DNA from 4 places in the Duganella sp. 3397 genome. Region 2 is predicted to be linked to each of the others. Evidence: predicted binding sites of a transcription regulator. Region 2 holds the regulator's gene; each other region holds the start of a gene.

Region 1 (7,817 bases), on a different contig from region 2:
CGGTCAGCGCCAGCACGGTGTCGGTGGCGGTGATGCCGGGGCCGGGCTTGCCGGTCAGTTCCACGCCGATGATGTCGGGCAGGCGCATCCACGAGGCGCGGCCCAGCATCACGCTTTCCGCTTCCAGGCCGCCGACGCCGATGGCGATCACGCCGAGCGCATCGACCATCGGCGTGTGCGAGTCGGTGCCGACCAGGGTGTCGGGAAAGGCCACGCCGTCCTGGGCCTGGATCACCGGCGACATGCGCTCGAGATTGATCTGGTGCAGGATGCCGTTACCGGGCGGGATCACATCGACGTTCTTGAACGCCTTCTTGGTCCAGTCGATGAAGTCGAAGCGGTCTTCGTTGCGGCGGTCTTCGATGGCGCGGTTCTTGGCAAAGGCATCGGGATCGAAGCCGCCGCATTCCACCGCCAGCGAATGATCGACCACCAGCTGGGTGGGCACCACCGGGTTGACCAGCGCCGGGTCGCCGCCTTGCAGGGCGATGGCGTCGCGCAGGCCGGCCAGGTCCACCAGCGCGGTCTGGCCGAGGATGTCGTGGCAGACCACGCGGGCCGGGAACCATGGAAAATCGAGGTCGCGGCGGCGCTCGATCAGTTGCGCCAGCGAGGCATCGAGCGTGGCGGGGTCGCAGCGGCGCGCCAGGTTTTCGGCCAGCACGCGCGAGGTGTACGGCAGCCCGTCCCAGGCGCCCGGTTGAATCGCCTCGACAGCGGCGCGCGCGTCGAAGTAATCGAGCGCGGTGCCGGGTAGCGGCTTGCGGAACTGCGTGTTCATCGCGATGCTCATGGATTTGCTCATCGATTTGCTCATCATGCACGGTCCTCGATCGGCACGAATTGCAGGTCTTCGGGACCGACATAGTTGGCGGACGGGCGAATGATCTTGTTGTCGATGCGCTGCTCGATCACGTGCGCGGCCCAGCCCGACGTGCGCGAGATGACGAACAGCGGGGTAAACATCGCGGTCGGCACGCCCATCATGTGGTACGACACGGCCGAGAACCAGTCCAGGTTGGGGAACATCTTTTTCACGTCCCACATCACGGTTTCGAGCCGCTCGGCGATGTCGAACATTTTCATCGAGCCGCCGTCCTGCGACAGCTGGCGCGCCACTTCCTTGATCACCACGTTGCGCGGATCGGAAATCGTGTATACGGGATGGCCGAAGCCGATCACCACTTCCTTGTTGGCCACGCGGTTGCGGATGTCCGCTTCCGCTTCGTCGGCGTTTTCGTAGCGCTTCTGTATCTCGAACGCGAACTCGTTGGCGCCGCCGTGCTTGGGACCGCGCAGCGCGCCGATGGCGCCGGTAATGGCCGAGTGCATGTCGGAACCGGTGCCGGCGATCACGCGGCCGGTAAAGGTGGATGCATTAAATTCGTGTTCGGCGTACAGGATCAGCGACGTGTGCATGGCGCGCACCCAGCTCTCGGGCGGCTTGAAGCCGTGCAGCAGGTGCAGGAAGTGGCCGCCGATCGAGTCGTCGTCGGTTTGCACCTCGATGCGCTTGCCATTATGGCTGTAATGGTACCAGTACAGCAGCATCGAGCCGAACGACGCCATCAGGCGGTCGGCGATGTCGCGCGCACCCGGCACGTTATGGTCGTCCTTCTCCGGCAGCACACAGCCCAGTACCGAGGCGCCGGTGCGCATCACGTCCATCGGGTGGGCCGCTGCCGGCAAGGCTTCCAGCGCGGATTTGACTGCCTGCGGCAGGCCGCGCAGCGAGCGCAGCTTGGCCTTGTAGCCACGCAGCTCGCCGTCGTTGGGCAGCTTGCCGTGCACCAGCAGGTAGGCGATTTCCTCGAACTCGCTGGTGGTGGCCAGGTCAAGGATGTCGTAGCCGCGGTAGTGCAGGTCGTTGCCGGTCTTGCCGACCGAGCACAGCGCCGTGTTACCGGCAGCGACGCCGGACAGGGCGACGGATTTTTTGGGTTTGAAGGTGGTGGTGGTATCGGACATGATGGTCTCCTGAGATCCGTAAACGATTATTTTTTTTGCGCGGCAAACAGGGCGTCGAGCTTCTGTTCGAAGCTGTGGTAATTGATCCGTTCATACAGCTCGGCGCGCGTCTGCATGGTATCGAGCACGTTCTGCTGGGTGCCGTCGCGGCGAATCGCGCCATAGACGTTTTCGGCCGCCTTGTTCATGGCGCGGAACGCCGACAGCGGGTACAGCACCAGGCCCACGTCGGCGTCGCGCAGCTCGTCCACCGTAAACAGCGGGGTGGAGCCGAACTCGGTGATATTGGCCAGCACCGGCACCTTGACGGCGGCGGCGAACTGCTTGTACATCTCGAGACTGATCATCGCTTCGGGGAAGATCATGTCGGCGCCCGCCTCCACGCATGCGACGGCGCGGGCAATCGCCGCGTCCAGCCCTTCGACGGCCAGCGCGTCGGTGCGGGCCATGATCACGAACTGGTCGTCGGTGCGCGCATCGACGGCGGCGCTCACGCGGTCCACCATCTCCTGCTGCGAGACGATTTCCTTGCCGGGCCGGTGACCGCAGCGCTTGGCGCCTACCTGGTCTTCGATGTGCATGGCGGCGGCGCCGGCCTTGATCATGGTCTTGACGGTGCGCGCGACGTTGAAGGCCGAAGCGCCAAAGCCGGTGTCGGCATCGACCAGGAGTGGCAGGTCGCACACGTCGGTGATGCGGCGGATGTCGGTGAGCACGTCGTCCAGGCTGGAGATGCCGAGGTCGGGCAAGCCCAGGGAGCCGGCCGCCACGCCGCCGCCCGACAGATAGATGGCGCGGAAACCGGCGCGCTTGGCCAGCAAGGCGTGGTTGGCGTTGATGGCGCCGACCACCTGCAACGGCGATTCTTCTTGCACAGCCTGGCGGAACGCGGCGCCTGCGGAATAACTCATGGATGACCTTTCAATGTTGCGGTGAAGTTGTTCAACATACTGCAAACGCCGTGCCACCGTTTCGATCTTTAAAAATCAAGCACTTAGAGAATTTTAATGTTTCATAAACGTTTCACTCTGAAACATCGAAACGGATGCACTACAATTGCAACATGCGCCCCTCACCTTCCCTGCCGCTCGACCCCGACGATAAACCGGTGATCTGGACCGTTTCCGTCTCGCGCCTGTCCGACCTGTTCCGCCACATCACGCTCGAATACGACAACCGCGCCACCATCGAACAGATCCACCTCGGCTTCGACGACGCCGTGCGCCATATTCGCGCGCGCCTGGCTACCGAGCGCTGCGACGCCGTGATCGCTGCCGGCTCCAACGCCGCCTACCTGCGCAGCCGGCTGTCGGTACCGGTGGTCGTGGCCCGCTTCAGTGGTTTCGATGTATTGCAGGCGCTGGCGCGGGCGCGGCGCGTGTCGCCGCACGTGGGCATCGTCACCTACCAGGAGCGGCTGCAGGAACTGGCCGAGTTCACCGCCACCTTCGACATCGACGTGGCGCAGCGCACCTATGTGACCGAGGAAGATGCCCGCGACCAGGTCAACGATCTGAAGGCGGCCGGCATCAAGGCCATCGTCGGCGCTGGCCGCATTACCGACCTGGCCGAGGAAGCGGGATTGACCGGCGTGTTCGTGTATTCGGCGGCGTCGGTGCGCCATGCCTTCGACGACGCGCTGGAATTGGCACGCCTGACCCAGCTCGAAGCGAGCCGGGGCCGCGCGCGTGGCGCCGGTTTCAGCACCGGCGCGGCGGCCGACACCCTGCGCGCGCGCCATGGCATCACCGACCTGCGCGGCGAATCGGCTGCCATGGAAACCGTGCGCCAGACGGTGGTGCTGTACGCGAAATCGCCGGCCACGGTATTGATCTTTGGCGAGACCGGCAGCGGCAAGGAACTGGCTGCCCAGGCCATCCACAACGAGGGCCCGCGCCGCCTGGGGCAGAACCGGCCCTTCGTGGCGGTCAACTGCGGCGCCATTGCCGAGTCGCTGCTGGAATCGGAGCTGTTCGGCCATGAAGAAGGTGCATTTACCGGCGCACGGCGCGGCGGCCACGCCGGCCTGTTCGAGGCTGCCAACCACGGCACCCTGTTCCTCGATGAAATCGGCGAAATGCCGCTCACGCTGCAAACGCGTTTATTACGAGTGCTGGAAGAACGGCAGGTAGTGCGGGTGGGCGGCACCCGGCCGATAAGCGTCGAGGTGCGCATCATCAGCGCCACCCACTGCGACCTGGAACAGCGCGTGCGCGATGGCCGCTTCCGCGCCGACCTGTTCTACCGGCTGGCGGTGCTGCGGCTGACGCTGCCGCCGCTGCGCGCGCGGCCCGGCGACGTGACAGCGCTGGCCGAGTGGTCGCTCAAACATGCGCTGGCGTCGCTGGGCGCCAGGCCGCATCCCAACCTGCGCGCCGAGATGGCCGCCTGCGCGCCGCTGCTGCAAGCATACGCCTGGCCCGGCAACGTGCGCGAGCTGCGCAACCTGGCCGAACGCCTGGCACTATTCCTGGCGGCCGAGCCGCTGCAGGCGCTCACACCCGCGTTCATCGTGGGCGTGGCGCCGGAGCTGGGCGGCCACGCCGGTGTTGGCGCCGGTGGCGCTGCTACCGGCGCCACTGCATCGTCGCCCGGCATCGGCCGCGCGCACCGCGACACGGCCAGCGCAACAGAGGTGCTGGCCCGCTTCGACGGCCGGCGCGACGCCGCTGCCGACTACCTGGGCATCAGCCGCACCACGCTATGGCGCCGGCTACGTGCCGAGGCTGACAACCAGGAGCAGCTGCAACGCGATTAGCGACATCGGCGCACCAACCGCAAACGCTGTGAGCCCCGGAGCCTGACCTTAATGCCGTTAAGTTAAGCTCCGCATATCCGTCGTACCCGCGCAGGCGGGTACCCAAGTTCTGCGAAATTCGCCGAAATGCCCGCCAAATTGGGTCCCCGCCTGCGCGGGGACGACGTTTTTAAGCAAACAAATTTAAGACTTTTCGCTTAACTTAACGGCATTAGAGCCTGACCTAGCCTCCAGAGCAAGGCGCGCCGACGAAGACAGTACGAACGTAGGCGAGGAACTGCAACGCAGCTATGGAGGCTATGTCAGTGCTCGTAGCCGCTCATCATCTGCCAGCGACCGCTCATCCGCCAGCGGTCGCCGCGCGCCGACCCCGCCGCTAACATGGTTCCACTCACTCACCACGGAGAAATACCATGTCCTTGCCCCGCATCGTTGCCACCCTCGCCGCCAGCCTGCTGCTCGCCTCATCCGCAATCGCCGCCCCCACCACCGCCTTCAAGGTCGACGTCACGGGCAATGCCAGCGGCACACCGATGATCCTGATCCCGGGCCTGTCGTCAGCGGGCGCGGTATGGGACGGCACCGTCAAACGCTATTGCGGCGCGCGCCGCTGCCACGTGCTGACCCTGGCCGGCTTTGCTGGCGTGCCTGCCATCGATGCGCCGCTGCTGGCCACCGCCGAACAGCAACTGAGCGAGTACATCGCCGCCAACAAGTTGCAGCAGCCGGTCATCGTCGGTCACAGCCTCGGTGGCTTCCTGGGGTTGAAACTGGCTGCCGACCATCCGGACCAGGTAGGCCGCCTGGTCATCGTGGACAGCCTGCCGGCACTGGCCGCCATCCAGATGCCGAGCATTACCGGTCCGCAGATGAAGGAAATGGCCGCCGGCATGCGCACCCGGATGCTGGGCATGGATGCCGCCACTTACAAGGCCGGCCAGCTGCAAACACTGCGCACCATGATCACCGGCGAAGCCGATGTACAGCGCGCACTGGTGTGGGGCCAGCAGTCAGACCGTACCACGGTCGCCAACGCGATGGCGGACCTGATGGCACAAGACCTGCGCCAGGAAGTCGCCCGCATCAAGGCCCCCACGCTGGTGATGGGCACCTGGATCGCCTATAAAAACTTCGGTACCCGTGACCAGTTCCTGCAGGGCTACCAGGACCAGTACCGCCAGCTGCCAGGCGTGAAAATCGAGCTGGCGGACAACGCCCGCCACTTCATCATGCTCGACGACCCGGACTGGATGTATGATCGCATCGACCAGTTTTTGAAATGAATGCACTGTAAATGCCCGTGACCGACCATCGCCCCCTGCCCGCCCGCCTGAACTGGTACTGGATCCTCCAGCTGGCCGGCTGGAACTTCCTGCCGCTGCTGATGGTGGCGATGACACCGAGCGCCGAGCGCACGCTGGCCGCGATCGCGATTGGCTACTGGGGTGTGACGGGCGGCCTGCTGATTTCCCACCTGTGGCGCCGGTTCCTCAAACGCCGCATTGACAACCGCGTGCGCGTGTCGTGGAGAACCATCGCCATCGCTTTGCCCTTGCTCAGCGCCGTGCACACGGCGATACAGACAGTCGGCTATTTCGTCATCAAGCCGTTCGGCGAGGTGCATGGCGCGGGGTGGCTGCCGGGGGCGCTGCTGTTCTGGTGGGGCGTGTACCTGGTCTGGAGCATCTTCTATATGCTCGTCGCCAACCTGCGCCGCAATGCCCGGCTCGAAGCGGAAGCGCTGCAACTGCAACTGAGCGCGAAAGAAGCCGAACTGCGCGCCTTGCAGGCGCAAGTCAATCCGCATTTTTTCTTCAACAGCATGAACAGCGTGCGCGCCCTGGTCTACCAGGACCAGGACGCGGCCGCGCAAATGATCGACCAGCTGGCCAGCGTGATGCGCTACGCGCTGCAATCGGGCCACCACGACACGGTGCCGCTGGGCGCCGAAATCGAGGCCGTACAAGCCTACCTGGCTATCGAGAAAATCCGCTTCGAGGAACGGCTGCGCATCGCCATCGATATCGGCCTGGGGCTCGAAGCCGTGCGCATCCCGCCCATGACCTTGCAAACGCTGGTGGAGAACGCCGTCAAGTATGGCGTGGAGGCCAGCGCCACCGGCAGCGACATCCGCGTCCAGGCCAGGCGCGGTAACGACCACGCGGTGCAGATCGAAATCGCCAACCACGGCGCCATTGCACCGTTTGCCGATTCCACCCGCGTGGGGTTGGCCAACACGCGCCAGCGGCTGGCGTTGATCCTGGGCGCGGGCGCCCGGCTCGACCTGACCGAGGACAGCGGCTGGGTGCGCGCCACCATGACCATCCCGGAGACACCATGACGCCATCAATGCGCGTGCTGCTGATCGACGACGAACGCCTCGCGCGCGCCGAATTGCGCCGCCTGCTGGCGGCGCACCCGCACGTGGAGATCGTCGGCGAAGCGGCCAACGCCGCCGAAGGCGTGCAGCAGATCGCTGCCTTGCAACCGGACCTGGTACTGCTCGACGTGCAAATGCCCGGTGGCAGCGGCTTCGACATGCTGGCCGCCCTCGACCACGCGCCGCAGGTGATCTTTACCACGGCCTTCGACCGCTACGCCTTGCAGGCCTTCGAAGTCAATGCGCTCGACTACCTGCAAAAGCCGATCCAGCCGGCGCGGATGGCGGCGGCGCTGCAACGGTGTGCGGCGCGGCAGCCAGCCATCGCGGCGCCGGGCGCCGGTGCCACGCCGGTCACCACACCGCCCAAGCTGTTCATCAAGGACGGCGAGCGCTGCTGGTTCGTGGCCCTGGACGACATCCGCCTGTTCGAGTCCGACGGCAACTACACGCGCACCTATTTCGACACGCATCGGCCCCTGATGCTGCGCTCACTGAGCCAGCTGGAAGAACGGCTCGACCCGCAGCGGTTCTTCCGCGCCAGCCGCCGCCACATCGTCAATCTCGGCTTCATCGAGCGGGTGACAGCCAATGAATCGGGCGGCCTCGATCTGACACTGCGCGATGGCATGGCGATCGAAGTCTCGCGCCGGCGCGCCGCTCAGTTCCGCAGCCTGACCAATTTTTGACGACGACCATCAGCCGCCCAGC
Region 2 (7,817 bases):
TGGCCCTGAATGTGCTGGAAGACCTCGGCTATTACTGCGTGGACAACCTGCCGCCAGCGCTGCTGCCCCACCTGGTATCCACCCTGGTGGGCGAAGGCTTGCGCTCGCTGGCGGTGGCGGTCGATGCGCGCAGCGCCGAGTCGCTGGCGACCTTGCCCACCGACGTGGCGCACCTGCGCGAGGAAGGCCACGACGTGCGCGTGATGTTCTTGACTGCCAATACCCACTCGCTGGTGGCGCGGTTTTCCGAGACCCGGCGCAGCCACCCGCTGTCGCACGAACTGCGTCCGGGCCAGAACCCGGCCGCGCGCCGCACCCTGATCGAATGCATCCTTGAAGAGCGCGAGCGGCTCTCGGCCATCGAGCAGCTGGGCCACGTGGTCGATACGTCGGAGCTGAGCGCGAATAAACTGCGCGCCTGGGTCAAAGACCTGGTCGAGCTCGAACACGCGCCACTGACCCTGTTCTTCGAATCGTTCGCCTTCAAGCTCGGTGTGCCGATGGATGCCGATTTCGTCTTCGACGTGCGGGCGCTGCCCAATCCCTACTACGACCTGTCACTGCGCCCGCTGACCGGCCGCGATGCGCCGGTAATCGAATTCCTCGACGCCCAAGCCAGCGCCGGAGAAATGCTCGAAGACATCCGCGCCTTCGTGGAAAAATGGCTGCCGTCGTTCAAGACCGACAACCGCAGCTACCTGACCGTCGCCCTGGGCTGCACCGGCGGCCAGCACCGCTCGGTCTATATCGCCGAAAAATTGGCGGCGTACTTCCACGCCAGCGAGCGCGTGGTGATACGGCATCGCGAGCAGTGAAATCGTTCATGCGGCCTTGATCAGGGCCGCCGACCCCGCTCATATTGCAGCAGCGCGCGAGGTCGTGCGGCGGGCGCGTCAGCAGGTGATTACGCCGCGCCGTGAAAATGATGCAGCGGATGGGCGTGGTCCGGCCACGCCGGCGCCAAAATCTGCCTGACCATCGCTTCGGTCACGTCGGCCAGCGCAGCAGGTTCCCAACGCGGAGCGTGGTCCTTGTCGATCACCAGCGCGCGGATGCCTTCGATGACCTGGCCGTTTTCCAGCGTGCGGCGCACGGCTGCGCGTTCCATGCGCAGGCAGTCGGCCATGCTCATTGCGGCACCCTGCTCCTGCAGGGCATACGCCACGCACATCATCAGCGGGGAACGCGTGGCCATCATGGCCAGCGTGGTGCGGGCAAAATCGCTGTCGTCCGCTTGCAGCGACGCCATGATGGCTGGCACCGAACCGGCGCCAAAGTGATGGTCGATGGCGGCGCGGTCGCGTTCCAGCGCACTTGGCCCCACAGCAGCCTTGAAGGGCGCTGCAAACGCTGCAATCGCCCCCGGCAGGCCAGCACCGCCATTGCTGCTCAATACGGCTTCCAGCGCCGGTAATTCAGCCACTGGCACGTAGTGATCAGCCAAGCCGGCATACAAGGCATCGGCCGCGCCGATGGTCGCACCGGCGACGCCCAGGTACAGCCCCAGCCGGCCCGGCAAGCGAGACAGGAAATAGCTGGCGCCCACGTCCGGGAACAGGCCGATATTGGTCTCCGGCATTGCCATCCTGGTGCGCTCGGTGACGATACGTACCCGGCTCTGCGGACCGGCCTGCGCCACGCCCATGCCACCGCCCATCACCACGCCATCCATCAGCGCGATATACGGTTTCGGGTAATGATGAACCAGGTGATTGAGCGCGTATTCTTCGGTGAAGAAATCTTCGACCAGCGCACTGCCCTGCTGCGGCGTGGCGCGGCCAAGATCGTGGAAGAAGCGGATATCGCCGCCGGCGCAGAATGCTTTCTCGGTGCTGCCGCGGATGACGACTGCCTGCACGGCATCGTCGTCACGCCAGGCCAGCAATGTTTGCGTAACGGCGCGCACCATGTCGAGCGACAGCGAATTCAATGCGCGCGGGCGATCGAGCGTGGTGACGGCGGTGCCGTCACTGACGGCAGTTAAAACGTGTGCGCTCATGGTTGTCCTGTGGCCTTGTTCGATGATGGCAGATGTTCGAGCGGATTGGGCAAGGTCAAATCGCCGCCCAGGCGCGCCTGGAATTTCGCCGGCGCTGCGGCAGGCTGCCCCATGTGGCGGGCGTAGATCACTGCAAACGGCATGTCGCCAACCTCTTCCTGCCTGAAGCCGGTGGCCTGCTGCATGGCAGACGGATCGCGCGCGGCAGCGAGCGTAAATTTCACCAGCCGGTCCAAGGTTGGCGATTGCAGGTCGAGGATGGACGCCATCATGGTCAGCGGTGCGGCGGCGAACGCGTGGTAATGCAAGGCCTTGGCGCCGCGCGCCATTTCGGCTGGCAGTGCGCCGTCTGGCGCCACCTGGGCCATGGCGTTGTCGAACACGCCGTGGCCCCATTTTAAAAAGCGCTGGTCGCCGGTGACGGCGCCCACGGCGGTCACGGCCAGCCCTTCCCAGTAATAATGGTTGTTGCGCTTGCCCTTGCGGGTATCGGCGTGCGTGAGCGTGGCGTCGGCCAGCGTGGACAGCCACGCTTCGATGGATTTTTTCTGCGCCGGGGTGGCGGCCGGCTGCACGCGCGCGTAACTGAGCGCCAGGCCGCCCAAGGTCCACTTGCGCACGAAATACGCCTGCTCGCTCGACATCTTGCCCAGCATGGCCTGCTGCCCTGCCCAGCCCTCGAGCCAGTTCAAGGCGCAGGCGGCGTCCGCCGGTTTGCCGCTGGCCTGGTAGCGGCTGGCGTTGCGCGCCACGCCGGACAAGAATTGTTCGACCGGCTCGGTGCTGGCGATGTTTTTGGCCCGCCGCGCCGGGTCGATCACGGAGTGGTTGGCGTCGTTGTAGTAGCTGTTGGCGTCGATGTCGATGACGGCAGCCGGCGCCGGCTGGCACGTGGTGGCGTAGGAAGAGGAAGCAACAGCAAGAGCGGAAACGGTATAAACCAGGTAAACAATTTTCATGGAATCCCAAAAACAAGAAAGGGCGCCATGGTTGCGCCCTTAGTTGGTGTTGTCGCGCCGTTATTTTAAAGGGCGGCGGCAGCTGGTTCGAAGTTATCCGGGAGATGCTTGATCGCATCGTGGCCGTGCTGTTGGACTTTGCCTTTGTACTTCATGACCTGGCGGTCCAGCTTGTCGATCAGGGTGTCGATCGCAGCGTACAGGTCTTGCGACAGGCTCTCCACGTAGACCGTTTTACCGGACAGGCGCAGATTGATTTCAGCCTTTTGGCGCTTGGTTTTCTCTTTAAGGTTATCTACGGTCAGAATGACAGCAATATCAATCACTTGATCAAAGTGCCGTGTCACGCGTTCGAGCTTGCTCTGCACGTATTCACGAATGGCGGCGGTCACTTCGAGATGATGTCCACTGATGGTGAGATTCATACACACTCCTAAAGATAGATGTCGCTGACGGTTAGTGCGTTGCCCATTGATGCCGGGCACGCAGGAACCAGTGCACTACAAAGACTTGCGGAGACTGACTGGAGGGATTTTGAGGGCTTCGCGATATTTGGCAACAGTGCGTCGCGCAATCACCATGCCCTGTTCTCCCAGCATGTCCGCAATCTTACTGTCGGATAAAGGATTTTTAGGGTCTTCAGCTCCTGTCAGTTGCACGATCAATGCCCGTATCGCCGTTGAACTGGCTTCACCGCCTGCTTCGGTGGCGACATGGCTACCAAAAAAATATTTCAACTCAAACATGCCATGCGGCGTGAGCATGTATTTCTGAGTTGTTACCCGAGAAATGGTGCTCTCGTGTAAACCCAGTGTATCAGCAATTTCGCGAAGCACAAGGGGGCGCATGGCAACCGCGCCGTGCGAGAAAAAGTTCTTTTGTCGTTCTACTATCGCTTGCGCCACGCGCAGGATGGTGTCGAAACGCTGGCGCATATTCTTGATCAGCCACTTCGCTTCCTGCAGCTGCGCGCCCATGGCGCCCTCGCCGCCATCTCCCTTCTTCTGTTTGAGCAGGTTGGCGTACATGGCGTTGACGCGCAGGCGCGGCATGACGTCGTTGTTCAAACTGACCTGCCAGCCGGTACGCGATTTTTTCACGATCACGTCGGGCACCACGTAGTCGGAGACGTCGGACGCGAACGCCGCACCGGGATGCGGATTGCACTGGCGGATCACGGTCTGCGCCTCGCGCAGGTCTTCGTCGTCGCACAGCAGCGCTTTTTTCAGCTTGTTGAAATCGCGCTGGGCAAACCACGTCAAATGCTTTTCCACGATGGCCACGGCCATGCGTCGCGTGACCATCGGGATGCCGGGCAAGCGCTTGATTTGCAGCGCCAGGCACTCGGCCGCGTTGCGCGCGCCCACGCCGGCCGGATCGAAACTTTGCAGCAGCGACAACGCCGTTTGCAGCTCGTCGATATCGACTTCCAGTTCCTCGGGCAGGCGCGCGTGGATCTCGTCGAGCGCTTCTTCGAGGTAGCCGTTTTCATCGAGCGCGTCGATGATCAGTTCGACCAGCGCGCGGTCGCGCAGCTCGAGCACGGTCACGCGCATCTGCTCCATCAGGTGTTCGCGCAGGGTGCAGTGGTGGGCCTCGATCTGCGGGCGTGCGTCCTCGTCGTCGGGCGCCTTGCTGCGGCCGGCGTCGCTCCAGTCCATGTCCGCTTCGGCGGTGGTACTTTCGGTATCGGCAGCAGGGCCGTCGTAGGTGTCGGCCTCGCCTGCCGGCGCGGCTTCCTGCGGGCCCGACTCGGACGGCGCTTCGCCGGACGGCGCCTGCTGGCTGATGGCGCCGTCGGACAACAGGCGCAGTGAATGGTCGAGCGGATCGTCGAGCCGTTCGAGCAGCGGATTATCGGTAAGGAGTTGTTCGAGTTCCTGGTGCAGCTCCAGCGTGGAGAGCTGCAGCAAGCGGATCGATTGCTGCAGTTGGGGTGTCAGCGCGAGATGCTGCGAAGTTCGCAGTTGCAATGACTGTTTCATGGATTACATTCGGAAGTGTTCACCCAGGTAGACGCGGCGGACCGATTCGTCGGCGATGATGTCGTCCGGACGGCCCGAAGCCAGCACCGAGCCCTGGTTGATGATATATGCGCGGTCGCAGATGCCCAGCGTCTCGCGCACATTGTGATCGGTAATGAGGACGCCGATCTGCCGCTCCTTGAGAAAGCGCACGATGCGCTGGATCTCGATCACGGCAATCGGGTCGACCCCGGCGAATGGTTCGTCGAGCAGCACGAAGCGCGGGTTGGTAGCCAGCGCACGGGCGATCTCCACCCGGCGGCGTTCGCCACCGGAGAGCGAGAGCGCGGGGTTGTCGCGCAGCTTCTCGATTTGCAAATCGGCCAGCAGGGTATTGAGCCGTTCGGTAATGTCAGCCTTGGATAAAGACTTGCCGTCCACTTTTTGAATTTCGAGGACAGCGCGAATATTTTCTTCCACCGTCAGCTTGCGGAACACCGACGCTTCCTGTGGCAGGTACGACAGGCCGAGCGATGCGCGGCGGTGGATGGGCAGCCTCGAAATATCGACGCCGCTGATGTCGATGGTGCCGGCATCGGACGGCACCAGGCCGACGATCATGTAGAACGACGTGGTCTTGCCGGCGCCGTTGGGGCCCAGCAGGCCCACCACTTCGCCGCATTCCACTTGCAGCGAGACGTCGTGCACGACCTGGCGCTTGCCATAGCTTTTTTGCAGGCCGCGAACGATCAGGGTGCTACCGCAACTCGGTTCCATATCATTTCCCCGCAGGCTGGGTGGCAGGTGCTGGAGACGTCGGCTGGGCCGGCGCGATCGGCGGACGCTTGGACGACGGCTGGATCACCATGGTGCCGCGGCCGGCGCCCGGCTTGCTCTCGCCGCTGCTGGTATTCTTGACCGCGAACACTTCGCGGCGGCTGTCGTAGGAGATGAATTCGCCATCGACCTGGCTGGTCACCTTGCCCGCTTCGAGCTGCTTGATGCGGCCCTTGGAGATCAGCTTGACCAGCTCGGTCTTGTCGTCGTATTCGATACGGTCGGCCTGGCCTTCCACCCATTTATCGGTGTCGCCGTCGAGCTTCTGGCGGAACGTGGCCTGCACGCCGGGCGTGCCGGTCAGCACCACGAACTGGAAACCTTCGGGGTCTTGCGTGACCACCGCCTTGGGCGAGGTCATGCGGATAGTGCCGCGCGTGAGGATGACGTTGCCGGTGAAGGTCTTGATCTGCTTGACGTCGTCGGAGTCGGCCTGGTCGAACGATACTTCGATCGGCTTGTTGGAGTCGGCTTTTTCGGCGTGCGCCGGGATGGCCAGGGCCGCCAGCAGCAGTGCTGCCGACCAGAAGGTGTGCTTGGTGCTTGCTCTCATAATCTTCCTTTAGCGTGCCGCACGCGGCGGCACGGTGATCTTGCCGCGTCCACCCAGTTGGGTTTGCAGCGTTGCGTTGTTGGCGGTCATGCCCACGCCGGTGGCGACCGTATTGCCCAGGTGTAGCTCGACCGGTGCAGCGGTTTCCATCCGTTGCTCGTCCGGGAACACGGTGAGCGTGGACGTGGTCAGGCTCATGGCCTGCGACGCGGCGCCACTCTTGCCGCTGGCCGGGCGCACCACGCTGACGTTGCCGTTGAGCTTGACGCGTGAGTTGTCCTGGTCCACCCGGGCGGTGTCGCCACGCACCGTCATCGGTGGATGCTCGGCCGACAAGGTGTTGATGTAGGGCTTGACGATATCGGATGCTTCTTCGGCCGGCAGGTGCGTCAGCTTGTCGCCGGAGAGGATATAGGCCGGCTTGCCGTCCTTGGTCATGCGCACCACGCTGAACCGGTCGATGATGTAATCGGGCTCGTTGCGGAACTTGTCCTGCGCCGTATCCTGGTTCGATTCGTTAATCAGCTGCACCATCCAGCCCGTGCCGACGGCCACGAACACGCCGAGCACGACCATCCAGGTGAGCGGCCAACGATGTGCTGTTCTTTTACGCATGCCCGGTCTCCGTTACACCATGAATTGCGCCATGACGGCCGCGTGCGTGCCCTGCGCCTGCAACAGCAGTTCGCACACTTCGCGCACCGCGCCGCGCCCGCCCTGGGCGGTGGTGACGTGGTGCACGCGCGCCAGCACTTCGGGCCGGCCGTTCGGCACCGCCACCGCGAAACCGACGCGGGCGATGATGGGCAGATCGACCACGTCGTCGCCGATGAAGCCGACCTGCTCGGCAGTCAAGCCGGTCTTTTCCAGCAGCGCCTTGAACGGCGTGAGCTTGTCGTGGCCGCCCTGGTGCAGGTAGCTGATGCCCAGGTCGGCCGCGCGCTTGATCACCTGCGGCGACGTGCGCGCGCTGATGATGGCGGTCTGCACGCCGGATTCCTGCAACAGCTTGATGCCCAGGCCGTCGTAGACGTTGAACGTCTTGAGCGCTTCGCCGTCGGCGCCGTAGTGCAGGCTGCCGTCGGTGAGCACGCCGTCGACGTCGAAAATCATCAGTTTCACGCGCGCAGCGCGTTCATGCACAGTCCGCATGGTCAATTCGGTCATCAGATCACCTTGGCGCGAGTGAGGTCGTGGATGTGCAAGGCGCCGACCAGCTTGCCGTCGGCATCGGTCACCAGCATCTGGTTGATGCGGAACTGTTCCATCACGGCCACGGCGTCGACTGCCAGCTTTTCCGGCGCAATGCTGCGCGGGTTCGGATGCATCACGTCGCGGATCACGACACGGGTGAAGTCCTGCACTTTTTCGATCATGCGGCGCAGATCGCCGTCGGTGAACACGCCGATCGGCTTGTCGTCGGCATCGACCACGGCAGTCATGCCCATGCCCTTCTGGGTGATTTCGAGTAACGCGTCGGTAAGCTTGACGTCGGCGTGGACTTT
Region 3 (7,817 bases), on a different contig from region 2:
ACCGGGCCACGCGGCGCGATCAGCTCGGGCCGCGCATCGATCTCGATGCGGTCGCCCGGGGCCAGCGCCAGGGTGGCCGGATTGACGCCGGCGGGCAGGCGCAGCGGCAGGATGCCCATGCCGACCAGGTTGGAACGGTGGATGCGCTCGAAGCTTGCCGCCAGCACGCAGCGGATACCCAGCAGGCGCTGGCCCTTGGCGGCCCAGTCGCGCGACGAGCCGGTGCCATAGCGCTCCCCCGCCACCAGCACGACCGGCTGCCCGGCATCACGATAACGCTGCGCCACCTCGAAGATCGGCGCGACCGCGCCGGTCGGTATGTGCAACGTATGGGCCACCGGCAGGCCGGGCGCCAGCAGGTTGCGCAAGGTCTTGCTGTAGAAGGCGGCGCGCAGCATCACTTCCCAGTTACCCCGGCGCGAAGCGAACACATTGAGGTCGTGGCGGTCGTCGCCGCGCGCGACCAGGAAATCGGCGACGAAGCTGTCGGCCGGAATCGCGCTGGCCGGCGAGATGTGGTCGGTGGTGATGTCGTCGCCCAGCACCAGCAGCGGATAGGCACTGTTGTGTCCCAGCTGGCTGCCCTCGTCCAGCGAGGCAAATGGCGGGCGGCGCAGCGCAGTGGACGCCGGGTCCCACGGGAAGCGCGCGCTGGCGGGTACCTCCAGCGCGTGCCACAGCGGATTGCGCGATGCCAGCGCAAACGCGCGCGGATAGTCGCCGGGCTGCGTGCCCGCCTGCAGCGCCTGCGCCACCTCGCCGGGGGTGGGCCACAGCTCGCGCAAATAGACCGGCGTGGCGGCGGAGCCGTAGCCGACCGGGTCGCAGCTCAAGTCCATCTCGGCGTTGCCGGCCAGCGCAAAGGCGATTACCAGCGGCGGCGACATCAAGAAACCCAGGTCCAGGTCCGGATGCACGCGCCCTGGGAAATTGCGGTTCCCCGACAGCACGGCGACCGGGTGGATCTCGCCAGCCGCAAGCGCCTGGCGGACCGGTTCCGTCAGCGGGCCGGAATTGCCGATGCAGGTGGTGCAGCCGAAACCGACGATATCGAAGCCCACGGCCGCCAGGTCATCGAGCAGGCCCGCGCGCGCCAGGTAGGCGCCGGCAGCCGGCGAACCGGGACCGAGCGAAGTCTTGGTCCACGCCGGCACCGTCAAGCCGAAGGCGCGCGCCTTGCGCGCCAGCAGGCCGGCGGCGATCAGCAGCGCCGGATCGGACGTGTTGGTGCAGCTGGTGATGGCGGCAATCGCGACCGGGTGGCGCGGCATCTCGGCATGCGCGCGGGTCGGCGTGAAATCGAGTGCCGCCAGTGCGGCGGCGGTGCAGGAGTATGGCAACAGGTCCTGCGGGCGGCGCGGGCCGGCCACGTGCATGCCAATCGCGTCCAGCGCGATGTCGATGGTGCGCGTGTAACGCGGCGCGGCGTGCGGCTGATACCACAGGCCCACCCTTTTTGCATAGGCCTCCACCAGCGCTGCCGCTGCCGGCGTCCGGCCGGTCTCGCACAGGTAGGCCAGCGTGCGCTCGTCGATGGGAAAGTAGCCGCTCGTGGCGCCGTATTCAGGCGCCATATTGGCCACCACCGCGCGTTCGCCGGCCCTGAGCGTGGCCACGCCCGTGCCGTAAAATTCGACGAACTCTCCGGAGACGCCAACCGCGCGCAGGCGCTGCGTGACCGTCAGCGCGAGGTCGGTGGCGGTGACGCCGGCAGGCAGGCAGCCAGTGAGGCGCACCCCGATCACGTCGGGCACGCGCAGCATGGTGGGCATGCCGAACATCACGGTCTGCGCTTCCAGTCCGCCCACGCCCCACCCCAGCACGCCAATGCCGTTGATCATCGGCGTATGGCTGTCGGTGCCGACCAGGGTGTCGGGCACGGCCCACAGCACGCCGTTGCGCTCTTCCGCGTGCGCCACGGTGGCCAGCTGTTCGAGGTTCAGCGTGTGCATGATGCCGGTGCCTGGCGGGTGGATGCGCACGCCGCGCATCACCTGCGCGGCCCAGCGCAGGAAGCGGTAGCGCTCCTGGTTGCGGTGCATTTCCAGCGCCAGGTTGCGCTCGGCTGCGTCGCGGCGCGCAAAAAACTCCACTGCCAGCGAATGGTCCACCGACACGTCCACCGGTAATCCCGGATTGAGCAGCGCCGGATCATGACCCGCTTCGGCCAGGGCGTCGCGCATGGCGGCGATATCGACCAGCGCCGGCGTGCTGGTGGTGTCGTGCATCAGCACGCGGCCCGGCTGGAAGGCGATTTCCGCTTCGCTGGTGCCGGTAGCGAGCCATCGCTTTATCGCCGCCACGCCGGCGTCACGCTCGCTACCTGCGGTATTGCGCACCAGGTTTTCCAGCAGCAGGCGCAGCACCACCGGCAAGCGGTGCAGGTCGTCGCCCAGCAAGGCCGGCAGATCGACTACCTGGTAGTGCAGGCCAGCGTGATCGAGCGTGGCCACGTCGGACGGAACGGTGAAATTTTTCATCATTCATGATTGCATAATTACACTTATAAATGCAATCAATAATGCAGCCAATAAATGCGTGCGCTACCCCCCCGCACGATTGCGAGGCATAGTCTTACACGAGCGTTGCAAACCTGAATTTACTGTTAGATTGTGAAACTACAACATCTCCACTTCCACAACTTCTGACAACCGGTGCCAAATGAAAACGTTCCACTGTGACAAGTGCTCCCAGCAAGTGTTTTTTGAAAATACCCACTGCTCGAACTGCGACAGCATGCTCGGCTTCCAGCCTGCAATGCGCACCATCAATGCCTACGAACCGGCCGATAACGGCCTGTGGCGCAGCCTGAACAAAAAGGATGCCGGCAAGCTGTACAAGCAATGCGGTAACTACGTGGAACACAATGTGTGCAACTGGATGATCCCGGCCAAGGACGAGCATGAACTGTGCGAGTCTTGCCAGCTGACGGTGGTGATCCCGACGCTGTCGTCGGAAAAGAACCACATTCTCTGGTCGCGCCTGGAAACCGCCAAGCGCCGCCTGCTGTTTTCGCTGTCGGCGCTGAACCTCACGCCCAACTCGAAAGAAGATGACCCGGAAGCCGGCCTGGCATTCCAGTTCCTCGAAGACGGCGACACGCCCGACGAATGCGTGATGACCGGCCACGACGACGGCCTGATTACGCTCAACATCGCCGAAGCCGATCCGGCTGAGCGCGAACGCACGCGCGAGCAGATGCACGAGCGCTACCGCACGCTGCTCGGCCATTTCCGCCACGAGAGCGGCCATTATTATTTCGACCGGCTGGTGGTCGATACCGCGTGGCAGGACAGCTTCCGCACCCTGTTCGGCGACGAACGCGCCGATTACAGCGAAGCGCTGCAGCGCCATTACAAGGACGGCCCGGTGGCCGACTGGGAACAGCGTTTCGTCAGCAGCTACGCCAGTTCCCACCCGTGGGAAGACTGGGCCGAAACCTGGGCCCACTACCTGCACATGATCGACACGCTGGAAACCGCGCACGCGTGCGGCCTGTCGCTCAAGCCCGCCAAGGCCGACGAGCCGTCACTCGATGGCGTGACCCTGCCCACCACCCGGGTAGAAACGTTCGACGACACCATCTCCGACTGGTTCGCCCTGACCTATGTGCTCAACAGCCTCAATCGCAGCATCGGCATGCCGGATTCGTACCCGTTCAAGCTCAGCACCCCGGTGCTGGAAAAACTGACCTTCGTGCACAAGGTGGTGGCCTCGTACAAGAAGACCGGCATCAAGAATTTGCCGAAGCCTGCAAAAAAGCCCACGCCTGAGCCCGCAAGCAATCTCGACACTAAGCCGGCGGCGCCAGCAGCTCCACCGCCACCTGCATCAGCACCGGCGGCGACGCCGGTCCAAACTGGTTGAAGATCGCCACGTCGGCGGCGTCGTGTCCGTAAGCGAGCGTGACGCGGCCGCCGCGCGCGTTGGGCTGGGTGGGATCGAAGGTGTACCAGCGCCCGCCCACCCAGGCTTCGAACCACGCATGCTGGTCCATCGGCACCAGACCGTGCAGATATCCCACCACCATCCGCGCCGGGATGCACAGGCTGCGGCACAGGGCGATACCCAGGTGCGCCAGGTCGCGGCACACGCCTTCGCGGCGCAGGTTGACTTCGGTGGCGGTCATCTGGCCGTACACGGTGGCCGGATCGAACCGCACCTCGCGCCGGATCCAGTCGCAGAGTGCGGCCGCCTGGTCGTAGCCGGGCGCTACGCCGGCGACGATTTCCGCCGCCATGGTGGTGAACTGCTCGGACTCGCAATAGCGGCTCGACAGCAGAAAGGTCAGCACGCCGTCGGGCAAGTCCTGCACTGCGTCGAACGGCGCGCCGGGCGCCACGTCGATCTCGTCGGCAGTCATCACGTCGGCAGTGGTCTCGATGGAAAATTCACCGGCGGGCGCCACCAGGCGCTGGCACAGGTTGCCATACATATCGGTAAATTCCACGACAGGAACACTGGGTGTGAGCGTATAGGACTCGCGCGCCACCCATTGCTGGGCGCCGCTGCGCGCCCGCAACATCAAGATGAACGGCGTGGGAGCGTCGAGGGTGAAGCCGAGGGTGCAGGCAGTGCGCAGCCACATGGGGAATCGCTTTCAAGTTCGGGATGGTCTGCACCATAATGGCGCACCGCGCTGGGAAATTGACCACAACGCATCTTATCATCGACACTATCATCAAGAAACGTGCCTGCGGTGCGCGGCGTGTTACGCTGGGATATCAGGTATGAATCATGCTTAAACAAGCTCATCGCGATGACTCAAGGTCGCGCCCAACATCGAAAAGGCATTCCGCATGGCTATCCGTATCGCGCTGCACCACAAGACCAGTTACCGTTATGACCGCCTGGTCAACCTGTCGCCGCACGAAGTACGCCTGCGCCCGGCTCCCCATGCGCGCACGCCGATCCTGTCGTACTCACTGACGGTGCAGCCCGAAGACCATTTCATCAACTGGCAGCAAGACCCTTACGGCAACTACATCGGCCGTTTCGTGTTCCAGGAAAAAACCGACGTGCTCGACTTCACGGTGGACCTGGTGGCCGACATGACGGTGATTAACCCGTTCGACTTCTTCGTTGAGAAATACGCCGAGAAATTCCCGTTCGCGTATCCCGAACAGCTGACTGCCGAACTCAGCCCCTATCTGCGCACCGAAGCGGCCGGTCCGCTGGTGAAAGAATGGGTGGAGTCGGCCCGCACCGCCCTGCTGGCCGAACCGATCCTCACCAACGACTTCCTCGTCGCCATCAACCAGCGCCTGCAGCTCGATATCGCCTACCTGCTGCGCATGGAGCCGGGCGTGCAGGCGCCCGAAGAAACGCTGGAAAAGCGTTCCGGCTCGTGCCGCGATACCGGCTGGTTGCTGGTGCAGATCTTGCGCGAGCTGGGCCTGGCCGCGCGTTTCGTTTCCGGCTATTTGATTCAACTGCGCGCCGACCAGGAGGCGCTCGACGGCCCCAGCGGCGCGGCCGAAGATTTTACCGACCTGCACGCGTGGACCGAGGTGTACATCCCCGGCGCCGGCTGGATCGGCCTCGACCCCACGTCCGGCATGCTGGCCAGCGAAGGCCATATTCCGCTGGCCTGCACGGCGATGCCGTCGTCGGCCGCGCCGGTGAGCGGCTATACCGACCAGGCCGAGGTGACGTTCTTCCACGAGATGACGGTCACCCGCATCCACGAAGACCCGCGCGTGACCAAACCGTATTCGGAAGCGGACTGGCACAAGATCGACCAGCTGGGCCAGCAAGTCGATGCTGACCTCAAGCGCCAGGACGTGCGCCTGACCCAGGGCGGCGAGCCGACTTTTGTCTCGATCGACGACATGGACGGCGCCGAATGGAACACGCTGGCCCACGGCGACAAGAAGCGCGAATTGGCCGGCAACCTGATGCACCGCCTGAAAAACCATTTCGCGCCGGGCGGCATGCTGCACTACGGCCAGGGCAAATGGTACCCGGGCGAGCCGCTGCCGCGCTGGGCCCTGAATATTTTCTGGCGCGTCGATGGCCAGCCGATGTGGTACGACGCGTCGCTGTTCTCCGACGATCACGTCAACGATGGCTATGGCAGCGACGAAGCGGCCAGCTTCATCGCCGAACTGGCCAAGAACTTGCGTCTGCCCGCCAACAGCCCGATTGCCGCCTACGAAGACGTGCTGCTGCAAGCCCAGCGCGAACAGGCGCTGCCGCGCAATATCGATCCTCTGCAGGCCGACCTGAAGTCGCCGGAAGAACGGCGCCGCCTGGCGCGCCTGCTCGAGCGCGGCCTGGGCCAGGTGGCCGGCTACGTGCTGCCTTTGAAGGCTGCCGACTACGATCCGTCGGTCATGTTGGGCACCAACTGGCGCACCTCGGCCTGGCCGCTGCGCCGCGAACACCTGTACCTGCTCGAAGGCGATTCGCCGATGGGCCTGCGCCTGCCGCTGGCCACGCTGCCGTGGGTCCTGCCGGAAGAGCGAGAAGCCGACCTGGAATTCGACGTCGATCCGTTTTCGCCGCGCGGCGCACTGCCGGTCGCAAAAAAAGACAAGCGCCCAGTGCTGGGCCTGGCAGCCGGCAAATCAGCCGATCAAGCCAAGGTGCGCACGCCGCAAGACCCCGCCGCCCGCGACGTGATCCACACCGCGCTGTGCGTGGAAGTGCGCGGCGGCCGCCTGCACGTGTTCATGCCGCCGCTCAAACGCGTCGAGGACTACCTGGCGCTGGTGTCGGCGGTGGAAAATACCGCCGCCAAATTGAAGCTCAAGCTGCGCCTCGAAGGCTACGCGCCACCGCGCGACCCGCGCATCAAGCTGCTCAGCGTGACGCCCGATCCCGGCGTAATCGAAGTGAACATCCACCCGGCAGCGAGCTGGAATGAGCTGGTCTATAACATGTCCACGCTGTACCAGGAAGCGCGCTTAACGCGCCTGGGCACCGAAAAATTCATGCTCGACGGCCGCCACACCGGCACTGGCGGCGGCAACCACGCCACGCTCGGCGGCGCCACCGCCGAAGACAGCCCGATGCTGCGCCGCCCCGACCTGCTCAAAAGCCTGATTACGTACTGGCAGGTGCACCCGGCCTTGTCGTACCTGTTCTCGGGCACCTTCATCGGACCGACCAGCCAGGCGCCGCGCGTCGATGAAGCACGCGACGACAACCTGTACGAGCTGGCGATTGCCTTCCAGCAGATGGACCAGGTGCTGCCGACCATGCACGACGGCGACAAGCCGTGGATGGTCGACCGCCTGCTGCGCAACATGCTGGTCGATTTGACCGGCAATACGCACCGCTCGGAATTTTCGATCGATAAGCTATATTCGCCGGACGGCCCCACCGGCCGCCTGGGCCTGGTGGAATTCCGCGCCTTCGAAATGCCGCCGCACGAGCGTATGAGCTTGCTGCAAATGTTGCTGCTGCGCGCGCTGGTGGCGCGCTTCTGGCGCCAGCCGTTCCAGGCCAAGCTGGTCCACTGGGGCACGGCGCTGCACGACCGCTGGATGCTGCCGCACTTCGTGGCGCAGGATATCCGCGACGTCGCGCGCGACCTGCGCGCCTCCGGCTACGAGTTCGAGGAACACTGGTTCGAGCCGTTCATCGAGTTCCGCTTCCCGCGCTTCGGCACCGTGGTCTATGAAGGCGTGGAAATGGAACTGCGCCAGGCCATCGAGCCATGGAATGTGCTGGGCGAGGAAGTCTCCGCCGGCGGCACCGCGCGCTATGTCGATTCGTCGGTGGAGCGCATGCAGCTGCTGGTGCGCGGCCTCACGGACGGGCGCCACATCGTCGCCTGCAACGGTCGCATGCTGCCGCTGCATCCGACCGGC
Region 4 (7,817 bases), on a different contig from region 2:
GCGTGACGTCGCCAAGTTCTACATGTTCCAGACGCCGGGCTCGTCCGCCTCGCTGCTGGCCGACGCCGACGATCCGCGCCGCGCCCAGTACCTGGCGCGCTTCGCGGACAAGGAAGGCAAGGAGTTCCTGGCGCGCTTCTGGGCCAAGTACAAGGGCAAGCCGGTCTCCGAGTTCGACAACATCATGCTGGCCAACCTGCGCCGCACGCCGGTGCGCCTGGCCGTGATCCACCGCACCGTGTATCCGAAAGCGAGCCAGCAGGAGTTTGCCTCGTTCCTGCGCGCCAACCTGTCGTCGCAAAACGAGGTGTCGGACGAACGCGTGGCCAAGCTGTACGACCAGTACGCCATCGACCAGTGGTCGCTGGCCGACCGTGGCTACCTGGCCAGCGTGCACCCGCTGGAATTGTGGATGGTGGCCTACCTGCACGCTAACCCGGGCGCCACGCTCACGCAGATGAACGCGGCCAGCGAGAAGGAGCGCCAGGAGGTGTACGAGTGGCTGCTGAAAACCAAGCGCAAGCACGCCCAAGACCGCCGCATTGCCGGCCTCCTGGAAGTGGAAGGCTTCATGGAAGTGCACAAGCAGTGGAAGAAGATGGGTTACCCGTTCGATTCGCTGGTGCCGTCGTACGCGACCACGCTGGGCGCCTCGGCCGACCGGCCGGCCGCGCTGGCTGAGCTGATGGGCATCATCGTCAACGGCGGCGTGCGCAAGACCAGCCAGCGCGTGACCTCGCTGCACTTTGCCAAGAACACCCCGTACGACACCACCGTCAGCCGCGCCAAGCCCGTCAGCAACGAGCAAGTGCTGGCGCCGGAAGTGGCGCAGGTGGTGGCCGAAGCGATCCGTGGCGTGGTGTCGGACGGCACCGCCAAGCGCGCACGCGGGGCCTTCACCACGTCCGACGGCACTTTGCTGCCGGTGGGCGGCAAGACCGGTACCGGCGACCAGCGTTTTGACGTGTATGGCGGCGGCGGGCGCCTGATCGAGTCGCGCTACGTGAACCGGTCGGCCACGTTCGTGTTCAATATCGGCGAGCGTTTCTTCGGCAGCATGACCGCGTACGTGCACGGGCCGGAGTCGAAGAACTATGACTTCACCAGCGCGCTGCCGGTGCAGCTGCTGGTGGTGCTGGCGCCGCATTTGATGCCCTTGATCGATCCGCATCCGGTCGCGAAACCGGTGGTGGCGCCGGCAGCGGTGCCGGGCACGGCGCCGGAAGTGGCGGCCGCGCAGCCCAAGCCGGTTGCGCCAGCGCCGCTGCGGGCCTGCGGCGGCTGATCCTTACCCCCACAGCACTGGGGTCGGACCCCGTACGGGGTTCGACCCCATGGGTGTCAGGGGTAAAAAGCGCCCGTACGGGGTCCGACCCCATGGGTCTCGGGGGTAAAAGACCCCGTCTGCATCGGGTTTCACTTGCAAGCAGCGCCAATTGTTGGCACTGTAGCACCCCATGAAACCGATGCGCCATCACATGTCCAAAATCCTCAAGTTCACGCAGTTCTCGCTGCGTGACCTGCTCGCGTCCACCGCGCCCACCGTATTGCTGATCGTCGGCGTGTGCCTGCTGGCGTACTGGCTGGTCGATCCGGCGCCGCCGCGCACGGTGCGCCTCGGCACCGGCCAGGAAAACAGCGCCTACGAGGAGTTCGGCAAAAAATACGCGGCAGTCCTCGCCAAGCACGGCGTCAAGGTCACCCTGGTGCCATCGGCCGGGTCCGGCGAAAACCTGCGCAACCTGCGCGACGGCAAGGTCGATATCGCCTTTGTGCAAAGCGGCAGCACCAATGAAGAAGCGGCCGACCGCGAACAGTTGACGTCGCTGGGCAGCCTGTTCGTGGAACCGCTGTGGCTGTTTCTGCGCGAGGCCAAGGACAAGAAGCCGATCACCCAGCTGAGCCAGCTGCGCGGCATGAAGATCAATTACGGTCCCAAGGGCGCCGGCGCGCCGCGCCTGCTGCACCAGGTGCTGGAATTGAATGGCCTGGAGAAGGGCGATGTCGAGCGCTTTTCGCTGGCCAATACGCCAGCCGTGGTGGAACTGCTGGAAGGGCGCATCGATGGCCTGGTATTTACGTCCGCGCCGGAAGCGCCGCTGATCCAGATGCTGCTGCAAACGCCGGGCATACAATTGTTCGACTTCACCCAGGCCGAGGCCTATGCGCGCAAGCTGCCGTTCCTCACCCACGTGACGCTGCCGCAGGGCATCGTTGACCTGGGCCGCGACATTCCGGCACGCGAGTACAGCCTGATTGCGCCCACCGCTACGCTGGTGGCGCGCGAGGACATGCATCCGGCGCTGATCGATTTGTTCGTGCAGGGCGCCAGCACCATCCATAACGGCGCCGGCTGGTTCCAGCAGCAGGGCCAGTTCCCGTCGGCCAAGTACACCGAAATTCCGGTCGATGCCGAGGCAGCCAAGTTCTACAAGAATGGTCCGCCGCTGCTGCAGCGTTACATGCCGTTCTGGGCCGCCAACTTCCTCGACCGCATGTGGGTGGTGATGCTGGCGCTGAGCGCCCTGATCCTGCCGTTATCGAAGATCGTGCCGCCGCTGTACGTGTGGCGCATCCGCTCGCGCGTGTACAAATGGTATGGCCAGTTGCGGACGGTGGAGCAGAAGGTGGAAGAGGCGCCCGAAGGCGCGCGCATGCAGGTGTATGAAGCGCAGTTGCGCCGGCTCGACGAGATCGAGGAACTGGTCAACCAGATCTCGATCCCGCTGTCGTTTGCCGACGGTTTGTATGGCCTGCGCTCGCACATACAGTTTGTGCGCAAGCGGATACAGTTCTTGATGGTGGAGGGGGCGGAGGCGGTCCCGGCCTAGGCGCCGGTCCACGGCAATCCCGCCTTGCACCACCCATTCAAATTCTTGCGGTGAGTGTGCTCATCCTTCTCGCCCTCGAAGCCCTCGAGGATATCGAAGCAGTGCTGGTAGCCGTGTTCGGCTGCCAGTTTGGCTGCACCACGCGAGCGCACGCCGGAGCGGCACAGGAACAGCAACACCTGGTCCTTGCGCGCCACCGAGTTCAATTGCTCGATAAATTCCTGGTTGGTGTTGCCGCCAGGGTAAGTCGTCCACTGTACCGCACCATGTTGGGCCTCGGGGATTTTGACCCGCCCCACCCAGTCGCGCTCGGCGTTGGTGCGCACATCCACCAGCTTGACGGCGTTGTCGAGCGACAGCAGCTCGAACGCTTCCTCGGGCGTGACCGCGCCGGCGTAGGTCCACTCCTTGTTGCGGCCGCACGCGGTGGCCAGGATCTCATCAATTTTGCTCATGTCATGTTCCCGTAGACGTTTGCGATTATTATAGGCCTCCTGTGCGGGCCGAAGGCGGTGCGCACCAAAGCGAGGCATTTTTAAGCAGAAATTCCGAATTGCACAAACATGGTGCGATTTCTTGATAATGCACCGTTGTGGTGCTATGTTGACTGGCGTCAGATTTGTGTTGTGCCACCGCGCGCCCGATTTTGGACGCACTTGGCGGCAAGTTCAAGGACGCTATCAACATAATCGCAACGCCAGATCGGCTGGCATGGATACTGCTTAGTGTAGGTGCACCAGTTCCGCAAATTATCTTAGGAGAGACGCATGGCAATGACAGCCGCAGAAGTTCTGAAAATGGTCCAGGAAAACGAAGTAAAATTCGTTGATTTCCGTTTCGCTGATACCCGTGGTAAAGAACAGCACGTCACCGTGCCAGTGTCGCACTTCGACATCGACAAGTTCGAATCGGGTCACGCCTTCGACGGTTCCTCGATCGCCGGCTGGAAAGGTATTGAAGCATCGGACATGATCCTGATGCCTGATCCAAACACCGCGAACATCGATCCCTTCATGGAAGAGACCACGCTGTTCATGCAATGCGACGTGATCGAGCCTGCCGACGGCAAGGGCTACGACCGCGATCCACGCTCCATCGCCAAGCGCGCTGAAGCCTACCTGAAATCGTCGGGCCTGGGCGACACCGCCTACTTCGGTCCCGAGCCAGAATTCTTCATCTTCGACAGCGTGCGCTGGAAGATCGACATGTCCGGTTGCTTCGTCAAGATCGATTCCGATGAAGCATCGTGGTCCACCGGCGAAAAAATCGAAGGCGGCAACAGCGGCCATCGTCCAACCGTCAAGGGCGGCTACTTCCCGGTGCCGCCAGTGGACAGCTTCCAGGACATGCGTTCGGAAATGTGCCTGATCCTCGAATCGCTGGGCATCCCGGTCGAAGTGCACCACCACGAAGTGGCCGGCGCCGGCCAGAACGAAATCGGCACCAAGTTCTCGACCCTGGTCGAGCGCGCCGACTGGACCCAGAACCTGAAATACGTGGTCTGGAACGTGGCCCACAGCTACGGCAAAACCGCCACCTTCATGCCGAAACCTATCGTTGGCGACAACGGTTCGGGCATGCACGTGCACCAGTCGATCTGGAAAGACGGCGTCAACCTGTTCGCCGGTGACGGCTATGCCGGCCTGTCGGACACCGCGCTGTTCTACATCGGCGGCATCATCAAGCACGCCAAGGCGCTGAACGCGATCACCAACCCAGGCACCAACTCGTACAAGCGCCTGGTGCCAGGCTTCGAAGCCCCGGTCAAGCTGGCGTACTCGGCTAAAAACCGTTCGGCATCGATCCGCATCCCGCACGTGGCCAATCCAAAAGGCCGTCGTATCGAGACCCGTTTCCCGGATCCACTGGCCAACGTGTACCTGTGCTTCGCCGCGCTGCTGATGGCCGGCCTGGACGGTATCGCCAACAAGATCCACCCGGGTGAAGCAGCGTCGAAAGACCTGTACCACCTGCCGCCGGAAGAAGACGCACTGATCCCGACCGTGTGCGCTTCGCTGGAAGAAGCGCTGGAAAACCTGGACAAGGACCGCGAGTTCCTGACCCGTGGCGGCGTGTTCTCCGATTCGATGATCGATGCCTACATCGAACTGAAAATGCAGGACGTTCAGCGCATGCGCATGACGACTCACCCTGCAGAGTTCGACATGTACTACTCGCTGTAATAGCAACAAGCAGGGTGCCGGTTGCCGGCGCCCTTCATAAAAAACGCGGAAGAAGGCGCAGGCTTTCCCCGCGTTTTTGTTTGTGGTGTTGTATAGTCGGATGGATCCACCACCCACGGAATGACAATGATTTTGAGTTTGCAACGCTTGCTGGCAGCGGTCGTGCTGGCGCTGGCGAGCGCCACGGCTGCCGCCCAGGGCGTGATCTACAAGTGCACGCCACCGGGCGGCAGTGTCGAGTACACCGACATCAAGCGCGGCAACTACTGCACGGCGATGGACTTGCCGGGCACGGTGATCGCCGCGCCGCCGCGCCGCACCGCACCTGGGGCCGCCCGTCCGCAGGCAGCTCAGCCCGCCACTGCCACCGCGGTGCCGGGCGCCTTCCCGCGCGTGGACAATGCCGAGCAGCGCGCGCGTGACGCCGACCGCCGCGCCATCCTCGAAGACGAGCTGAGAAGCGAGCAGCAAAAGCTGGCCGCGTTGCGCGCCGAGTACAACAACGGTGTACCCGAGCGGCGCGGCGACGAGCGCAACTATGCCAAGTACCAGGAGCGCACGGCCGCGCTGCGCGACAGCGTGGGCCGCACTGAAAAGAATGTCGAAGCGCTGAAACGTGAAATCGGCAATATTCGCTAACCCAACCCCCTTCCGATGAGTTTGAGATGAGTCCTGTCACCCCCACGACGTCCCTGCGCCCGGCCACGCTGGCCGGGCTGGAATTACTGGCCTCGGCCGTCGTCATGCTCGACGCCACTGGCCATATTGCCTACGCCAACGCGGCCGCCGAAAACCTGCTGGCCAGCTCTCTCAAAGCGCTCTCGCGGCAAAAGCTCTCCGCCCAGTTCCTCAACCCCGATGAACTCGACCACATCTGCGCCCAGGCACGCGAACACAAGTTCTCCGACCTGCGCCAGGACCTGACGCTCGAGCGCGCCGGCCGCGATCCGCTGCACGTGCACAGCATCGTCTCCGCGCTCGACGAGCCGCCCGGCCACATCCTGATCGAGCTGCGCGAACACTTGCAGCATTTAAAACTCGACCGCGAGGAGCGCATCCTCGACCAGAGCCAGGTCAACAAGGAACTGATCCGCAACCTGGCGCACGAAATCAAGAACCCGCTCGGCGGCATCCGCGGCGCCGCGCAATTGCTGGAAATGGAACTGCCGGCGCTGCACGCGGTGCAGCTGCGCGAATACACGCAGGTGATCATCAAGGAAGCGGACCGCCTGCAAACGCTGGTGGACCGCCTGCTGGCGCCGCACCGCCGTCCGCACATCGTCGGCGACGTCAACATCCACGAGGTGCTGGAACGCGTGCGCAGCCTGATGCTGGCCGAGTTCCCGTCCGGCCTGACCATCTTGCGCGACTACGACGCCTCGATCCCCGAGTTCCGCGGTGACAAGGAGCAGCTGATCCAGACCGTGCTCAACATCGCCCACAACGCTGCGCAAGCGCTGGCGGCGCAGATGGAAGAGGGCGACGCGCAGATTATTTTGAAGACGCGGGTGGCGCGCCAGGTGACCCTGGCCAAGGTTCGCTACGGGCTGGCATTAGACTTGCATATCATCGACAATGGGCCGGGCATCGCACCCCAGATTCGTGACCGCATTTTCTACCCGCTGGTGTCGGGCAGGGAAGGCGGCAGCGGACTGGGACTGACATTGGCGCAAACCTTCGTGCAACAGCACATGGGCGTGATCGAATGCGATAGCCGGCCTGGATACACGGATTTCCGCATCCTGCTGCCATTGCCATAAGCCGTGGCAGTCAGGTGCGACTTCCCTCGATAGACGATCCACGCGGGAAACATACAACACATGAAGCCAATCTGGATAGTAGACGACGACGAATCGATCCGCTGGGTACTGGAAAAAGCGCTGGCCCGGGAAAACCTGGCCACCAAGAGTTTTGCCAATGCGCGCGATGCCATCGCCGCACTCGAGTACGAGACACCGCAAGTACTGGTGTCCGACATCCGCATGCCGGGCGACTCGGGCCTGGACCTGCTGCAACTAGTGAAGTCACGCTTCCCCGGCCTGCCGGTCATCATCATCACGGCGTTTTCCGACCTCGATTCGGCGGTGGCGGCCTTCCAGGGCGGCGCCTTCGAATACCTGGCCAAGCCGTTCGATATCGACAAGGCGGTCGAACTGATACGGCGCGCGCTCGACGAGAGCCTGCGCGAGACCAGCGTTGAATCGGGCCCGGCGGAAACCCCGGAAATCCTCGGCCAGGCGCCGGCGATGCAGGAAGTGTTCCGCGCCATCGGCCGCCTGTCGCAGTCGAACGTGACGGTGCTGATCACCGGCGAATCGGGTTCCGGCAAGGAACTGGTCGCGCGCGCACTGCACAAGCACAGCCCGCGGGCGGCGCAGCCGTTCATCGCGTTGAATACGGCGGCGATTCCGAAAGACTTGCTCGAATCCGAACTGTTCGGCCACGAGCGCGGCGCCTTTACCGGCGCCCAGACCACCCGGCGCGGCCGCTTCGAGCAGGCCGAGAACGGCACCCTGTTCCTCGATGAAATCGGCGACATGCCGTTCGACCTGCAAACCCGGCTGCTGCGGGTGCTGTCCGACGGCCATTTCTACCGCGTCGGCGGCCACCAGCCGATCAAGGCCAACGTGCGGGTAATTACCGCCACCCACCAGAACCTCGAACAGCGCGTGCGCGAAGGCCTGTTCCGCGAGGACTTGTACCACCGCCTCAACGTGATCCGCCTGCGCCTGCCCAGTTTGAGGGAACGGCGCGAAGACATCCCCATTTTGGTGCGCCACTTCCTGGTGCAGAGCGCCAAGCA

The links. The regulator sigma-54, encoded in region 2, starts transcription at its own class of promoters, with help from an activator protein. The targets are predictions, from matches to a motif close to TGGCANGNAANCTGCTTT.
Region 1: the regulator sigma-54 is predicted to act here: its motif matches at 2,918-2,935, upstream of prpB (methylisocitrate lyase).
Region 3: the regulator sigma-54 is predicted to act here: its motif matches at 4,727-4,744, upstream of J2X54_RS18025 (transglutaminase family protein).
Region 4: the regulator sigma-54 is predicted to act here: its motif matches at 3,539-3,556, upstream of glnA (type I glutamate--ammonia ligase).

The regions. Positions count from the first base shown of each region.
Region 1 is NZ_JAVDVB010000008.1:192,393-200,209, reverse strand. Features, by position in the region: gene acnD (Fe/S-dependent 2-methylisocitrate dehydratase AcnD) at 1-781, opposite strand, end outside; gene prpC (2-methylcitrate synthase) at 817-1,968, opposite strand; gene prpB (methylisocitrate lyase) at 1,995-2,879, opposite strand; gene prpR (propionate catabolism operon regulatory protein PrpR) at 3,032-4,726, shown strand; gene J2X54_RS23135 (alpha/beta hydrolase) at 5,140-6,009, shown strand; gene J2X54_RS23130 (histidine kinase) at 6,027-7,067, shown strand; gene J2X54_RS23125 (response regulator) at 7,064-7,795, shown strand; gene J2X54_RS23120 (FtsX-like permease family protein) at 7,805-7,817, opposite strand, start outside.
Region 2 is NZ_JAVDVB010000001.1:818,729-826,545, reverse strand. Features, by position in the region: gene rapZ (RNase adapter RapZ) at 1-815, shown strand, start outside; gene J2X54_RS03635 (enoyl-CoA hydratase/isomerase family protein) at 905-1,999, opposite strand; gene J2X54_RS03630 (alginate lyase family protein) at 1,996-2,958, opposite strand; gene hpf (ribosome hibernation-promoting factor, HPF/YfiA family) at 3,024-3,383, opposite strand; gene J2X54_RS03620 (RNA polymerase factor sigma-54) at 3,459-4,943, opposite strand; gene lptB (LPS export ABC transporter ATP-binding protein) at 4,947-5,699, opposite strand; gene lptA (lipopolysaccharide transport periplasmic protein LptA) at 5,701-6,312, opposite strand; gene lptC (LPS export ABC transporter periplasmic protein LptC) at 6,322-6,927, opposite strand; gene J2X54_RS03600 (HAD family hydrolase) at 6,940-7,479, opposite strand; gene J2X54_RS03595 (KpsF/GutQ family sugar-phosphate isomerase) at 7,479-7,817, opposite strand, start outside.
Region 3 is NZ_JAVDVB010000005.1:339,974-347,790, reverse strand. Features, by position in the region: gene acnA (aconitate hydratase AcnA) at 1-2,480, opposite strand, end outside; gene J2X54_RS18035 (putative zinc-binding peptidase) at 2,662-3,867, shown strand; gene J2X54_RS18030 (transglutaminase family protein) at 3,794-4,588, opposite strand; gene J2X54_RS18025 (transglutaminase family protein) at 4,800-7,817, shown strand, end outside.
Region 4 is NZ_JAVDVB010000004.1:625,876-633,692, forward strand. Features, by position in the region: gene J2X54_RS15615 (transglycosylase domain-containing protein) at 1-1,285, shown strand, start outside; gene J2X54_RS15620 (TAXI family TRAP transporter solute-binding subunit) at 1,479-2,831, shown strand; gene J2X54_RS15625 (rhodanese-like domain-containing protein) at 2,828-3,286, opposite strand; gene glnA (type I glutamate--ammonia ligase) at 3,599-5,014, shown strand; gene J2X54_RS15635 (DUF4124 domain-containing protein) at 5,141-5,653, shown strand; gene glnL (nitrogen regulation protein NR(II)) at 5,680-6,774, shown strand; gene ntrC (nitrogen regulation protein NR(I)) at 6,835-7,817, shown strand, end outside.